DNA from 4 places in the Paenibacillus sp. FSL R10-2736 genome. Region 1 is predicted to be linked to each of the others. Evidence: riboswitches for the same ligand, from Rfam matches in the RefSeq annotation. Region 1 holds a riboswitch; each other region holds the start of a gene.
The links. Region 1 has a riboswitch for thiamine pyrophosphate ahead of thiC (phosphomethylpyrimidine synthase ThiC). Riboswitches for the same ligand answer to the same signal wherever they lie in the genome.
Positions count from the first base shown of each region.

Region 2: linked by a shared signal. The riboswitch ahead of NSQ73_RS21595 (thiamine phosphate synthase) and the one ahead of thiC (phosphomethylpyrimidine synthase ThiC) in region 1 are both predicted to bind thiamine pyrophosphate.
Region 3: linked by a shared signal. The riboswitch ahead of NSQ73_RS17545 (ABC transporter ATP-binding protein) and the one ahead of thiC (phosphomethylpyrimidine synthase ThiC) in region 1 are both predicted to bind thiamine pyrophosphate.
Region 4: linked by a shared signal. The riboswitch ahead of NSQ73_RS32430 (ABC transporter substrate-binding protein) and the one ahead of thiC (phosphomethylpyrimidine synthase ThiC) in region 1 are both predicted to bind thiamine pyrophosphate.

Region 1 covers NZ_JBBOBN010000002.1:636,543-640,464, reverse strand. Annotated here, with positions in the region: gene thiC (phosphomethylpyrimidine synthase ThiC) at 100-1,794, opposite strand; TPP riboswitch at 1,964-2,070, opposite strand; gene trxB (thioredoxin-disulfide reductase) at 2,143-3,096, opposite strand; gene NSQ73_RS31005 (tetratricopeptide repeat protein) at 3,243-3,922, opposite strand, start outside.
Region 2 covers NZ_JBBOBN010000001.1:5,007,032-5,010,953, reverse strand. Annotated here, with positions in the region: gene NSQ73_RS21610 (amidohydrolase family protein) at 1-2, opposite strand, end outside; gene NSQ73_RS21605 (NUDIX domain-containing protein) at 265-537, opposite strand; gene NSQ73_RS21600 (SDR family oxidoreductase) at 747-1,619, shown strand; TPP riboswitch at 1,814-1,916, shown strand; gene NSQ73_RS21595 (thiamine phosphate synthase) at 2,030-2,704, shown strand; gene thiS (sulfur carrier protein ThiS) at 2,688-2,891, shown strand; gene NSQ73_RS21585 (thiazole synthase) at 2,986-3,750, shown strand; gene thiH (2-iminoacetate synthase ThiH) at 3,782-3,922, shown strand, end outside.
Region 3 covers NZ_JBBOBN010000001.1:4,046,644-4,050,565, reverse strand. Annotated here, with positions in the region: gene NSQ73_RS17555 (ABC transporter substrate-binding protein) at 1-912, opposite strand, end outside; gene NSQ73_RS17550 (ABC transporter permease) at 909-1,685, opposite strand; gene NSQ73_RS17545 (ABC transporter ATP-binding protein) at 1,666-2,448, opposite strand; TPP riboswitch at 2,561-2,663, opposite strand; gene NSQ73_RS17540 (TetR/AcrR family transcriptional regulator) at 2,732-3,406, opposite strand; gene NSQ73_RS17535 (DHA2 family efflux MFS transporter permease subunit) at 3,704-3,922, shown strand, end outside.
Region 4 covers NZ_JBBOBN010000002.1:992,934-996,855, forward strand. Annotated here, with positions in the region: gene NSQ73_RS32420 (ABC transporter permease) at 13-774, opposite strand; gene NSQ73_RS32425 (thiamine-binding protein) at 771-1,064, opposite strand; gene NSQ73_RS32430 (ABC transporter substrate-binding protein) at 1,117-2,202, opposite strand; TPP riboswitch at 2,334-2,444, opposite strand; gene NSQ73_RS32435 (hypothetical protein) at 2,517-3,917, opposite strand; gene NSQ73_RS32440 (sigma-70 family RNA polymerase sigma factor) at 3,911-3,922, opposite strand, start outside.

The DNA of each region.
Region 1 (3,922 bases):
GGGAGAATGAATCTTGTGCTATTCGCGCATAAGAAAAGCTGCCCTCACGCCTTTTACAGCATGGGACAGCAGGGAAATAGCTATAGGAGACTTGCCTTTTTACAGCGACCTGCTCAATCTGTAGGAATTACGGATATCATGCGAAATCCGCATGCTGCAGAATTTAGGACCGCACATAGAGCAGAAATGAGCTTGCTTCGCCCCCTCCGCAGGAAGCGTCTCATCATGATACTCCAGCGCCCTTTCCGGGTCCAGAGAGAGATGGAACTGGTCTCGCCAGCGAAACTCGAACCGCGCCTTGGACAGCGCATTATCCCTGTCCTGTGCACCCGGATGCCCCTTGGCGAGGTCTGCGGCATGTGCAGCGATCTTGTAGGTAATGACTCCCTCGCGCACGTCATTCTTGTTAGGCAGACCTAAATGCTCCTTGGGTGTAACGTAACACAGCATAGCCGTCCCGAGCCAGCCGATCATCGCCGCCCCGATGGCTGAAGTGATATGATCATAACCGGGTGCAATATCGGTAGTGAGCGGACCCAGGGTGTAAAAAGGGGCTTCCCGGCAAATCTCGAGCTGCTTGTCCATATTCTCCTTAATCTTGTGCATCGGCACATGCCCCGGACCCTCAACCATTACCTGAACATCGTGCTTCCAGGCCAGCGCTGTCAGCTCTCCCAGCGTCTCCAGCTCAGCGAATTGAGCTTCGTCATTGGCATCTGCAATAGAACCCGGACGAAGTCCGTCCCCCAGAGAGAAGGCCACATCATACGTCTTCATAATCTCACATATAGCTTCGAAGTGTGTGTACAGAAAGTTCTCCTGCTGATGGGCAAGGCACCATGCGGCCATAATCGAGCCGCCCCGTGATACGATTCCCGTCATTCTTCCGGCAGTCAGCGGAATATAGCGCTGTAGCACCCCGGCATGAATGGTAAAGTAATCGACCCCCTGCTCCGCCTGCTCAATCAGCGTGTCGCGATAGAGCTCCCAGGTTAAATCCTCGGCTATGCCGTTCACCTTTTCGAGCGCCTGGTATAAGGGCACCGTGCCGACAGGCACAGGAGAATTGCGTATAATCCATTCACGGGTGGTATGAATCTTGGAGCCGGTGGAGAGGTCCATGATGGTGTCGGCCCCCCAGCGGGTTGCCCACCGCATCTTCTCCACTTCCTCTTCAATAGAAGAAGACACCGCAGAATTTCCGATGTTCGCATTGATCTTAACCAGGAAGTTACGGCCAATAATCATCGGCTCGCTCTCGGGATGATTGATGTTGGCCGGAATAATGGCCCGTCCGGCGGCTACCTCATCCCTTACGAATTCCGGCCGGGTATTCTCGCGGATCGCGATATACTCCATTTCCGAAGTAATGATCCCTTGCCGCGCATAATGCAGCTGGGTAACATTGCGGCCCGCATGTGCCCGCAGGGGACTCCGCTGCAGCCCTGGATAAGCCTCTGCGGGCGGCCCGCCCCTGCGGATTCCATTATCCTCCGGCTGCACAGCTCTTCCGGTGTATTCCTCCGAATCGCCACGCTCCGCAATCCAGCATAAACGGTGCGGCGGCAGCCCCCTCCGAATGTCAGCCTCTTGCGCAGCATCGGTGTAAATTCCGCTTGTGTCATAGACACGCAGCGGTTCGTTCTCCTCTTCCCCGGCAACGCCCTCGGTTCTGCTGAGGCTGATCTCCCGCATCGGAACCTGAATATCCGGGCGCGAGCCCTCTACATACACTTTGCGGCTTGCAGGAAATCGGGAAAGGTCCACCTCTTCGTTCTTCATCATTTCTGGCATTCTAATCTCCTCCTCTTCGCTCTATAAGCCAATCAGATAAGATTTCACGCAGCAGACTGAGCCGAAGAATCATGTATAGCACAAGGTATATGAATTCTTGCAAGTCAAAAAGCCGCTCCACCTGGAGCGGCTTTATCAAAGGAACAGCCCAATAAGACTGTATTCAAAAAAAGGTCCGACTCCACTTTCCTACGCTGGTATGATCCAGATCAGGTTCAAGGGTCCGGAAATTCACTTTTCCCGTCTCAGCCTATTCAGGCTCCCCTAGTGGGTATCTTATCTAATTAAATACATTCTACTGGTATAGGATTTTTTTGTAAACCCGTAAATAACAAGAACCTTCTCCGGTTATTTATCGAGCGATTCGCTCCAGTCATGCACCATCGTGCCTTCCAGGAACTTCTCGGCATCCATGGCGGCCATACAGCCGGTTCCGGCTGCCGATATGGCTTGACGGTAACGCGTATCCTGCACGTCGCCGCAAGCGAATACGCCGGGAATATTCGTCTCTGTGGTGCCCGGGTTAACCACTATATAGCCATTGGCATCGGTGTTAATCTGCCCGCCTAAGAAAGCGGTATTCGGTGTATGTCCGATAGCGACAAATACACCATCCGCTTCCACCAGCTCGGTAAGTCCCGTCTCATTGTTAAGGACGGTGATGCCCTTAACTCCGGTATCGCCGACGGTTACCTCAAGCGGCGTGCGGTTCAGTGCCCATGACACCTTGCTGTTGTCGCGTGCGCGGTCCTGCATGATCTTCGAAGCACGCAGCTCCGGACGGCGGTGAACCAGCGTTACGCTGGAAGCAAAGCGGGTCAGGAAGCTGGCTTCCTCCATCGCGGAATCGCCGCCGCCGACCACGACAATCTTTTTGTTTCGGAAAAAGAATCCGTCACAGGTCGCACAGGTGCTGACCCCGCGTCCTACATTCTCCTGCTCACCCGGGATACCCAGGTATCTGGCGGAGGCGCCGGTCGAAATAATGACCGACTCCGCTTCCAGTACACCCATTCCGTCTACAGTCACCTTGAACGGACGCTGAGAGAAGTCAACCGACTCCACCCAGCCATTCTTGAATTCAGCGCCGAAGCGTTCGGCCTGCTTACGCATGTTGTCCATCAGATCAGGACCCAGAATCCCTTCAGGGAAGCCTGGAAAGTTCTCCACTTCTGTCGTCGTTGTCAGCTGTCCTCCCGGCTGCAAGCCTTCAATTACGAGCGGGCTCAGGTTCGCGCGCGCCAGATAAATCGCGGCAGTCAGCCCGGCCGGGCCTGTTCCGATTACAATCGTTTTGTACATTACATTGGCCTCCTTACAAGTAGGTTTGTATTTACAAGTGGAAACGGCTTTATCGTCCTTTTATTAGGACGGTACCGTTTCAGCGAGAAATATAAGGATAAGTTATCGTGTGAAACATATAAATTCTCATATTTGAACAAAAGGGTTCAAATATTGTTGGTGGACGGCGACAAGCCGTCCGTTCCCGGCAGCATGCCCTGGGTATCGCATTCACTGTCGATCCGCCGTGCATAGCGGCTTACCATGGAGACCGAGACGCCGTAACGCTGTGCCGCCTCGCGGAAGGTGACCGGACGCCCGTGCAGCCTGGCAGTCAGATACTCCAGTGCCGCACACCAGCCGCCGTCATTGCGGAATAACGGTACATCCGGATACAGGCTGCCGATGAACTGCTTCCAGATAAACTCTGCATCCTTCTTCTGCACAGCATCATATCTCCGGTCCATCATGGCCACCGTATGATCGATAATCCGCTGCCAGTCTTCCTTCCATTCAGCCGGGCCCTTGGGGCTGGAGGCCGCTTGCAACGGCTCTTCCTCAGGAGCTGCAGCTTCTTCCAGATTCTCTCCAATCAGCCGCTGCAGGCTGAACAGCGCCGCCTCCTGCAGCCGGTCCTCCTGGAGCGGCTGATGCTCCAGAACTCCGCGCAGTACCTCGGACATCTCCTCATCCTCAATCCAGCGCAGGGCTTCGGTCACCTGCAGCTTCGTGGAGGAATCGCCGTAGCGCAGCGCCCAGAAGAACGAGGCGCGCAGCAGCGGATTGTTCCGTACTTCTTCGGTGAACTTGCCTGTATTCCCCTTCCACTGCTTAAGCTGCTCCTGGA
Region 2 (3,922 bases), on a different contig from region 1:
ATTGCAGATAGTGAACCCTCCAGTGAAGATGGTTGTCTTCCAAGAAAAAGTATAGGATATAAAAATGTCCGGATATATATAATATTCTTGTAGAAACCGTTCATTACTTACCGTAACAACCCTTCCAGCTCAAAAATGCCGTGCTCCTGAAAGTCAGCGATAATCTGCGGTGACAGCAGGGCGTTCATTTCGCTCACGGTGCACCAGCGGTAATCGGTATGCTCTTCCGAGAGCTGGATTTCGCCACGGGCTGCGCGGCATAAATTAGGTGATAATCACTACCTGTCTCGCAGGGTCTGTGAGCAGGGTTACCGCGTAAAGGATACGTTCTGTCGTAACCGCCAGTCCGGTTTCCTCGAGAATTTCTCTTTCCAGTGCAGCCTCCAGACTTTCACCGAATTCGATTTTGCCTCCGGCACATTCCCAGCTTCCGGCACCTGCAGAATCGGCGGCAGCCCGCTTGACGAGGAGGATTCTGCCTTGATACAGGATGACACCTTTGACGGCAACGATGATGGTTTTTGATTTTTTGGACATGAGGATAACTCTCCTTCTGCAGGCTCTATAATGGACCGGGGAACGCGTTGGACTCAAGATTTTCTGTTTGGCCGGCTTCCCTATGTGGTAAGTAAAATAACGTAAAGCGATTTTTGCTAGGCAAGTATGATGCATAAACACCAGACTTTTAGCCAACCTAACATGATTAGTAAAAACAGTATAACGGTACAGCGAAAGGAGAATGGATTATGCCAGACACCAGCAAACAACCCGTCAAAACCCTGCCTCCGCAGGTACAGGACCAGCAGCCCGGAATTGAAAGCGAGATGAACCCGCTTCCGGAGTTTGAAACCTCAGCTTACAAGGCAGCAGGCAAGCTGCTGGGCAAGGCCGCACTCATTACCGGAGGGGACAGTGGAATCGGGCGTGCGGTTGCCGTTCATTTTGCCAAAGAAGGCGCAGATGTGGTGATATCCTATCTGAATGAGCATGAAGATGCGGAAGAAACCAAACGCCAGGTGGAGCAGGAGGGTCGGAAGTGTATTCTGATCTCCGGTGATATCGGGGTCGAGGCCTTCTGCCAGGATCTGATTAATAAAACCATTGAGGGACTCGGCAAGCTGGACATCCTGATCAACAATGCGGCAGAGCAGCATCCGCAGGATAAGATTGAGGACATTACCGCCGAGCAGCTGGAGCGGACGTTCCGGACGAATATATTCTCCATGTTCTATCTGACCAAGGCAGCGATGCCCCTTCTCAAAAAAGGCTCCACGATCATCAACACTACGTCTATCACGGCGTACCGCGGCAGCCCGCAGCTGCTGGACTATTCGTCCACCAAAGGAGCAATTCTCAGCTTCACCCGCTCCCTGTCGATGAATCTCGCAGACAAAGGCATCCGCGTGAATGCGGTAGCACCGGGCCCGATCTGGACGCCGCTGATTCCGTCTACGTTTGACGCGAAGAAGGTCAGTGAATTCGGCGGCACCCAGCCGATGAAGCGTCCGGGACAGCCCGAGGAGCTGGCACCGGCCTATGTGTATCTGGCTTCTGACGATTCCTCTTATGTAAGCGGTCAGGTCATGCATGTGAACGGCGGCGAGATCGTTAACGGCTGACCATTGGCACTGCTATGTAAGCCGGATCAGTTTATACTGGTTTAAAGAATCAAACGTTCAACAGATGAAAAGTCAGCCGGAAGGCTGGCTTTTTTGCCGCTTAAACCCGCTGGACTTAATAATTGAATCTATTAAAGAATAGCTCTTACAGGAATAATATGCTAATATACAAACTGCAAGAACAATAGAATATGAACGATCACTAGGGGTGCCGCAAGGCTGAGACGAACATATCTGTTCGGACCCTTTGAACCTGATCTGGTTTATACCAGCGTAGGGAAGTGGAGAATGAATAATGCAGCGGGGGTAACGGCTTACCCGGTATTCCTGCTTATATTCCGGACTGCTTCCTGATACAGGGGGCGGTCTTTTTGTATTTTCCGGAATGTCGTATAGAAGGGAAGGTGAAGGTGCTGAAAGAAATCCATTTGATCTCGGACGGGAGGCTGAATCCGGAGCAGTTTGCGGGGCTGGCTGCTGCTGTACATACCATGGTGGATTATATCCATCTCCGGGAAAAAGCCCTGTCCGCACGGGAGCTTCTGGCTGCCGCAGAGCGGTTGCTGCAAGCGGGGGTTCCGCCCTCAAAGCTGGTTATTAATGACCGGATTGATGTGGCTCTGGCAGCAGGGGCAGCCGGCGTCCAATTGGCCTGGCACAGCCTGCCGCCTGCCAAGGCGCGCGGCATTGCCCCGGGCCTGCGGCTGGGCAGGTCGGTGCATTCCCCGGAGGAAGCGGCACGCGCCGGACAGCAGGGAGCGGACTTTTGTCTGTATGGACATGTATTCCCCACAGCCTGCAAGCCCGGACAGCGGGAACGGGGCCTGGCGCAGCTGGAAGTGGCTGTCCGCTCCAGCAGTATACCGCTGATTGCTATCGGAGGCATCACACCGGGCAATACCGGAATCGTTCTGTCGAAGGGGGCTGCCGGAATAGCCGTAATGTCCGGGATATGCGGAGCGACGGATCCTGCTGGCGCCGCTCAGGCTTACAGATCATCCGTTCAGGCCGCAGCATATGCTGAAGTCCTGAATGACCCCCCATACCGGGCAAAGGAGGTGAACTGGAATGAATTTGACCGTTAACGGACGCAGAGGAAGGTATGAAGAGAGCTGCCGGACGCTGGCTGATCTTCTGGCCCGGCCTGAGTGGACCGGGAAGCTGGTTATTGTGGAGCTGAATGGTGAGCTTGCCGGCAGAGAGGTTTATGAAGATACATTGCTGAATGAAGGTGACCGAGTTGAGCTGGTTCATTTTGTCGGCGGAGGCTAGGTAACTGGTAACTGTGTGTGCGGTGTGCGGTAGACGCAAGAATGCCAATACGCAATTAAGATAAAGGCAACGACTTATCACAGGAGGCGATATGATGCAGGATCCTTTGATTATTGGAGGAGTTACTTTAACGAGCAGACTGTTCATCGGGACCGGAAAATACAGCCGCAACACTCTTATTCCCGAAGTGATCGCCCGCTCGGGTTCACAGGTCATTACGGTTGCCCTGCGCCGGGTAGATCCGGAGAGCAAGGACAATATTATCAGCCATATTCCTTCCCACATGACGCTGCTGCCCAATACCTCCGGTGCGCGCACCGCAGAGGAAGCGGTACGCATTGCCCGGCTGGCAAGGTCAGCGGGGCTGGGAGACTGGGTGAAGATTGAGGTTATCAATGATCAGAAATATCTGCTGCCTGATAATACCGAGACGATCCGAGCCACGGAAATCCTAGCTGCGGAGGGTTTTGTAGTTCTGCCCTACATGAGTCCTGATCTGTCAGCCGCACTCCGGCTGAAGGCGGCCGGAGCTGCAGCCGTCATGCCGCTGGGAGCGCCAATCGGCTCTAACCGCGGGCTGCAGACCAAGGAGCTGATCCGGATTCTGATATCAGAAACGGGTCTGCCCATCATCGTGGATGCCGGTATTGGCAGACCCTCCGAGGCTGCTGAGGCGATGGAAATGGGCGCAGCCGCTGTGCTGCTGAATACGGCAATTGCCACCGCCCGGGACCCGCAGCTGATGGCGGAGGCATTCCGCGAAGCGGTGTCGGCGGGGCGGAAGGCCTATCTGGCCGGGCTGGGGCCGGTGGAAGAGACAGCCGCAGCTTCTTCGCCGCTGACCGGATTTCTGGCATGACTGATGCTGTTTATGAAGAGGGAGGAAGGACATGAGCTTTTATGATAGGCTGACACGGCTGGACAAGCTTCCCTACGAGGGGGTATGGAAGCAGTATACTGCGCTTGATGTGAAGCGGGCGCTTCGTCTGGAGCGGCTGGACGAGGACGGGCTGATGGCTTTGCTGTCACCG
Region 3 (3,922 bases), on a different contig from region 1:
TTCATCAAGCGGTGCGGTGGCATCCTGATGCTCCAGCAGAAGCTTCAGCGCCTGCTCCGGCTGCTTAGTGACGAATTGCTGACCCTTGCGCGCAGCATTCATGAACTTTTGGAAATATTCCGAGGAATTCTGCAGACCCTGGTCACTTGCGACCAACACCAGCTCATAATAATCAGGAACCCCGTAGTCTACCGGATTGAACGAACGCACAGGATGGCCTTCCTGTTCTAATATTAGCTGCTCATGGTTGATGAAGCCGCCCATAATTCCATCCACACGTCCGGTGGATAGGGCAGGGATAAGCTCAAAGCCAACGTCAATCAGCTTTAGGGAGGCGGGATCGCCGCCATCGGTTTGGATCATAGTGTGCAGCATGGCTTCATACAGCGGAATGGAGGAGTAACCGGCTTGCTTGCCTGAGAGCTCCCCGGGGCGGGTTATTCCGCTGTCTGCGGAAACCATGAGATGGTTCAGGGGATGCCGTACCAGAGCGGCGACGGATTTGACCGGAATCTGCTCTCCCCGGGCCATCAGCACCTGCGGCTGGTAGCTGAGGGCCAGATCGACTTGTCCGGCAGCTACCAGCTTCAGCGCGTCGTTGCTGTCGGCAGGCATCTGTATCTCAACTTCAAGCCCCTCTTCGGCAAAATACCCCTCACTCTGTGCCGCATACAAAAAGGAATGAACGGCGTTCGGATACCAGTCGAGCATGATCGTCAGCTTATGGGCTGTACCGTCTGCGGCTGCCGCCGGAGCGGATGATGCCGATGATGAGCCGGAGCCAGCCGGCCCGTTATTGCCGGCGCAGCCCGGCAGAACCAAAAGAACAGACAGGAGCAATACATAAGGCAGTAATTTATAAGGTTGAGCACTACGGGTATAGGGATAACGGTTATAGCGGATTGGAGTCATGAATAACGTCCTCTTTTCTTCAGAAATAACTTCTCGAGCGTAGCAATACACAGAAACAAAGTGATCCCAAGGGCGGACAGCAGCACAACAGCGGCAAACATCTCGGCACTCTGCAGATTGCCGGCCATTCTCCGGCTGAAATAACCAAGCCCCCGGCTGCCTCCAAGCCATTCGCCGATGGTAGCGCCAATGACGCAGTACACCACCGACAGCTTCAGTCCGGAGAAAAAGGACGGCAGGGCCAGCGGAACAGCAGCCTTGCGGAGAATCTGCCAGCGGTTCGCGCCTAAGGTAAGCAACAGCTCGCGGTACTGCTCCGTATTCTTGCCCAGCCCGTCGTAGGTGCCGACAACCACCGGGAAGAAGGCGGTCAGGAACACTACGGCAACCTTACTCCACAAGGTATAGCCGAACCACATGATAAACAGGGGAGAGAGGGCAACCAGCGGAATCGTCTGGCTGATAATCAGCAGCGGATACAGCGCTTTGGCCAGCGGCCTGAACAGATGCATGCCCGTTCCCAGCAGACTGCCGCAGAAGACGGACAGAGCGAAGCCAGTTAGTACCTCAAGCAGCGTTGCGGGCAGGTGCACAGCGAAGAGCAAATGCCGCTCCTCCATCAGAGCGCTCCAGATGGCAGTAGGAGCCGGCAGGATGAACGGAGGAATCAGCCCCAGCCGGGACACCGTTTCCCAGACCGCAAAGATCAGCAGCACGAGCAGAATAGCCGGGCTGTATTCCCGCAGCAATCTTCTATAGAAGACGGTTGTCATACAGCTTCAGCTCCAAATTCAGCCGCAGGGCAACAAACTGCGGTTCGTAATTCAGACTGTGATGTCTGGGGCGGGGAAGACCGGTGATGAACTCCTGCATACCGCCCCCGGCACCGCCGGTCATCAGATAGATACGGTCACTAAGCAGAAGCGCTTCTTCAAGGTCATGGGTAATGAACAGCACAGTCTTGTCCAGTCCTGACCATAATTCCAGCAGCCAGCGGTGAAGCTCCCGCTTGGTTATGGCGTCCAGTGCCCCGAACGGCTCGTCCAGCAGGAGCAGCTCATTCCCGGCGGCAATGGTGCGGAGTACCGCAACCCGCTGGCGCATGCCGCCCGACAGCTCATGCGGATACGCAGCTCCGGTATCACCAAGGCCGAACTGCTGCAGCATGCTGCGGATCTGAATAACGGCTTCCTCTTTGGAGCCGCCCCGCTTCAGTTCCCAGGGCAGCAGGCAATTGTCCAGCACGGTTCTCCACGGCAGCAGGAGATCCCGCTGCGGCATATAGCCGACCTGGCCGAGCCGCTCCGAGGCGCTATTAGGCGGTTGCCCGTGCAGGGCAACCTCGCCGCTGCCGGGTTCCAGCAGGCCGGCGATAATCTTGAACAGCGTGCTTTTGCCGCAGCCGCTGGCACCCACGACGGAGATGAACTCGCCGCGGCGGACCTTCATGGAGATTCCGGAGAAGACCGGAGCCCTTGAAGCTGCGCCGAAAGAATAGGACAGGTTAGCGATGTTGATCATAGGATGGGGAAGCAAGCCTCCTTAGGGAAAAGTGATTACGCTACGAAAACAAGAAAGACCCATCCATTTCCGGAGGAAATGAATGGGCCTGAAGGTACAGTCAGTTTGCAAAGACGCGGAACCGCTGATACATTCTGCTCCACTTCCCTCCGCTGGTATGATCCAGATCAGGTTCCAAGGGTCCGGAGCTTAAGCTCCGTCTCAGTCGGCCGACTCCCCTAGTGAAATAACAGGTGCTATTGAATTCGTAATTGCTACTTAATATACCATAATTTCCCCGCTTGTAAAGAGCCTGGGCTCAGCGCTTGGAGAGACCGGTTATGAACAATGCAACAATTCCCCGCGAGATTTCCTCTTTGGAGGAGCCGTTCCGTTTCTGCTCATACAGGTAAAGATCGGGACTAAGTACAGAGATCAGCGCTGTGGCAGCGAAGCGGGGATCGATCCCGATAATCTCTCCATTCGCGGATGCGCGGTGCAGAAGTTCACTCATAATCCTCCCGAGCCGCTGGAAAAAAGGATGTTCGAACTGGGTAAGCTGCTTCTTGCCGGTGAATTCGGATTTGATCATGTTCAAGAGCTCCGCATATTGCTCAATGAAACCAACGACCTGCTCAATGCTGCTCTGGAGATGCGCGAGGGCAGCCGTTTCACCGGCGCTGGCAGCAAGCTGCTGTTCCATCCCCGACAGAAACTGCTCGGTGCTGTCCAGCAGCAGGGCGGAACAGATTTCGCCCTTATCAGTGAAGCGGCGGTAGAGCGATCCCTGCCCTATACCGGCCCGTTTGGCGATGCCGTACATACTGACAGCTTCAAGGCCGCTCTCGGTGAATAGCTGGCGGGCCGCTTCGAGAATCCGCTGCATATAAGGATCGGCGGGTTCTTTTGCAGCGATGTCTGTGTTCTCTGTGTTCTCTGTATTGTCCGGAGCTGCTGATGTTACAGGTTCAACTTCCGTTTCTGTTTTTTTCATGATATCCCCTTTCATATACTTGCAGTTCCTACAACAATCCATCCGGAAACCCGGCTATCCATGAATCAAAGCTGCAAAATATACAACATTTATGCCTACAGTGCGTCCTAAGAAACCTCTATTCTGCCGGTAAACGAATCAAGTGTGGGGAATTGGCGTATTCCGCTTGACACATCGGACAATTGTCCGTAGACTATGAAATGCGATAACGGACAATTGTCCGTTCACTAATTATATAGACAAACCTGCCTGCAGGTCAACGTAGATGACAGCGGACAGTTCAGGAGGAGAAGGAGTATGAATCAGACCTTGAAGCAGGATGCGGATTTCCGGTTATCTAGCATTTTAGTTCCGCTGCTGGCGATTATTGCCGGCGTATTTATGGTCGTGCTGGACAGTACGGCTATGAATGTGGCATTGTCCAGACTGGTCGTGGATTTCAATACAGATCTGCATACGCTGCAGTGGGTCGTAACCGGGTATATGTTGGCGCAGGCTTCGGTCATTCCGTTGTCG
Region 4 (3,922 bases), 360 kb from region 1:
ACCCTGTGCGTGTTAAGCTTCCTTGCGCGGTTTCCAGCGCACGAGCCATTTCTCCAGCAGGGCAATCAGCGCGAACAGTACCAGACTCAGCAGCACGATAATGACAATGGCCACGAACATCCGGTCCGTGCGGTAAGAGGCCTTCTGCAGCAGCATATAATAGCCGATCCCTTTGTCCGCTCCAATCCACTCGGCAACCACTGCGCCCATGACGGCATAGGTCGCGGAGATTTTGAGCCCTGAGAACAGGGAGGGCAGGGAGCCGGGAAGCTCCAGCTTGGTGAAGATCTGCCAGTTGCTTGCGCCGGCCATTTTCATATAGTTCAACATTACCCGGTCGCTTTGCGCCAGCCCGCCCATGGCCGCTACGGCAACCGGGAAGAAGCAGACGAGGGTGATCAGGACGATTTTGGGCAGCAGGCCGAAGCCGAACCAGATAATCAGCAGCGGTCCAAGGGCAATGGAAGGCACATTCTGGCTGAGGATCAGCAGCGGGTAGAGCGCTCTTTTGAGCCAGGGCAGCAGATGGAGCAGCAGAGCCACAATGAGGCCGATGCCGGTGCCGACCGGGAAGCCGATCAGGGTCAGCCGCAGCGTTGCGGCCGTATGCGCCCAGATCCCGGAGGCGTTGCCGCGTGATTCACGCGCGATATCGGACGGGCTCGGCAGCTGCCAGGCCGGGATATGGAACACCGATACCGCAATTTGCCATGCGCCCAGAAAAAAGATGACCGCCACAAGGGGCGGCCAGATTTGTCTCCAGGTGCTTTTCACGGCCGGTATTTCTCCGTCAGCTTGTCCATGCTGATGCCGCTGGGATTATGGGCGATCTTGATCTGGGAGATCACGCTCGGGCTGCCGGAGGCAATCAGTGCCTCATGCATCTGACGTACAACTTCCAGCAGCTCCGTGAGCTCGCCTTCCATGGTAGTATCAAGCGGATTCACCTGATGCTTGACCCCCGACTTTTGAATTACCTCAATCGCAGTGTCCACGTAAGGGATCGAATCCTCATTGTTTGGAGTCTTGGGAATTACCTGAATGCTAAGCAGTGTATTAGCCATTTATTATTCATTCCTCTCATGTAAGTTAGTGTCAGTACTATTCCACTCGGTGTTATGGGCCTTCCGGCAAAAATTCATTCGTAAATGTACTTGCGGCATCGAGCGGTTTGTCCAGCAGCTTCAGGCCGTACATCCACTCGGCATAATTCTGCCAGATTTCAAGCTTCTGCTCCCCCCAGCGGGCGGCATCGTCCTTGTATTTCGGGCTGAGCCATTTCTGGCTGGCCAGCACCAGCTCGGGATCAAGATCAGGCACGGCATCAGACAGGACCGTGGCCGCTTCTTCCGGATGATCGATCGCGTATTGGTAACCTTTCGACGTAGCTTTGAGGAAAGCCTTCACCACTTCCGGATGCTCGGCGATTTCCTTCTCACTGGTGGTCAGCACCGGTGTGTAGTAATCCAGCTGCGGCGCATAATCCTTCAGGTACAGCATATCCAGCGGCTCGCCGCGCAGCTCGGCTTCGATCCCGGTCCAGGCGTAGAAGATCCAGGCGAAGTCGATATCGCGTTTCACCGCAGTGAAGAAGTCAGCTTCACCGATGTTCACCAATTTAACTTTGGAGACGTCTCCGCCATCGGGGTCCATAATGGCTTTCATGGCTGCTTCTTCCGCAGGAGAGCCCCAGCCTCCGTAGGTTTTGCCTTCAAAGTCTTTCGGCGTCTTAATGTTGCGGTCCTTCGGAGCGGCAAAGCCGGAGGTATTATGCTGAATGATAGCGGCGATGGAGACGAGCGGCACATCCTGCAGACGGGCCAGGGTGAGCGCCTCCTGTGCACTGATGCCAAACTGTGCTTCACCGGAAGTAACCATGGTGTCAGATCCGGCTGCACCCGGCTGCACGATCTCCACGTCAAGACCTTCCTCAGCGTAATATCCCAGCTCCTTGGCGGTATACAGGCCGGTGTGATTCGTGTTCGGCGTCCAGTCCAGCGCAATCTTAACCTGAGTCAGCTCTTTAGGCGCGTCGGCGGTACTGGCGGCTGCGGTTGCTTCAGGTGCAGCGGTGCTATTCCCGGCGGCAGGTGTACTGCCTCCGGCATTGCTGCCCGGGTTGACGTTCCCGTTGCCGCATCCGGCCATCACGAGCACAAGCATAGAGCTGAGCAGCAGCGGTAAAACTTTTTTGACTCCCATTTCTCTTCTCTCTCCTTCCAGCAATCCCTAGTCTTCCAAAATTCAGAGTAACCCATACCAAAAAGCGCCCCGGAGACCGGGACGCCAGTTACTTGCGCAAGGTGAGTTCAACTTCAGGCCCATGAAGGGGCTCGGGGTTGAATGAAGATTCCTACGCTGGCATTATCCAGATCAGGTATAAGGGTCAGTATCTTGTGGGATACAATCTCAGCCGGCCAATTCCAGCACCCCTGGTTCTATGAAGTTCACGGGTATTGCTATGTTCTTACGGTGTATTATAGACGCCAGCTTCCTGGTTGTCCAGCCTCCCCGTTCTAATCTTCGAGCTTTAGCGGCAGAATCCAGGGGCCTTTGAGCAGGAATTGAGGCTCCGACATTCTAAAACGCAGCGTATCCGCGCCGGGCTCTGCATCCAGAAGAAGAGTCTTCAAGATTCTTGGGAATGTCTCGGTATCCTGCCAGCCGTATGAATATTTGTCCCCAGAACCCGGGTAGCGGATGAAGAAATGCGTCAGTGACTTTGCCGCTTCGGGATCAAAATTCATATCCACATCAACGCTGACAGCCGTCCCGCTGCTGCGCTCAATGCGGGTGAATTCTACCGGGTAACCGGCGATCTCAGCGGTAATGTGGAGAGGCGCACTCTCCCCGCTGGCGGGCAGCGGCAGAACGACCTCCCGGGAGAGTGCCTTCCGTTCCGCTATTTCGATGTAAGGGATGACGACCCTGTAAGACTGTTCTTCAGCTGATGCCAATTCCCGGAACGAGAACTCCGACGGGTAGACCATGGTTGAAGGAGGTTCAACCTTCGCTTTGACTCCCTCTGCATTCTCGACATACAGGCCATTCCAGGATACCAGCGGCTCCAGTGAATAAGAATGGACGGCGGAGAACGAATCTGGAAGGGCCGGAACTAATTCAACGCGGACAAGTCCGTCATCCAGACGAACCGGAAAAGCCGTAATCCGCACTTCCTGGTGCACATCGCTTGCGCCTAAATGCTGCAGATCATCGGCGGTCACCGGTGCTTGAAGCACCAGTGGCCCGACTGCTGCTCCATGGATATACAAAGTAACCGGTTCAGCGGTTTCAAGCTCCAAATTTCCGGGAAGTGCAGTGCTGTAGCTTGCATACCAGTCTCCGGATGCAGAAGACCGCATATTGGAAGTAAAGGTATAACGGTCCCCTCCGATGTCTGCCTGAAATTCAGTAATGACGGGAGTCTGCTGTCCCCGCAGCGTAATGGTCCCGCTGTTCTCCTGCAGAAGTACGGCATTGACTGTCAGCTCTCCCTTGCCTGCGGTAACTGTGTAGGGCTTCTCCAGAACATAAAGCTGACTGCCCGGGCTGCTCTCCAGAACAGTGCCGAAGCCGGGCAGGAAGCTAAGGGCATGCTTTAGACCTGCCTGGGCGTCAGGGGAGAACGCCAGCAGGCCTGCGGCCATAAGGATCGCGGCCGCCGCCGCTCCAATAGCTGCCCGCCGCCGCGGCTTGCGGACAGCAGCAGGCAGTTCAGGCGCCGGTTCAGTCTGAATAAGGTCGAGGGTACGGCTCTTGATCCGCTCAAGCGAAGCAATCTCTTCTTTAGACCCGGGTACCGGGCTGGACTCAGGCTCCGACAGTAATCCGTCCAGTGCAAGTTCAGCCTCGCTGAATTCCAGAAGATCGAGCTGATCAAATATGCTTTTCTCGCCGCTGTTCATATCCTTTACCATGACCC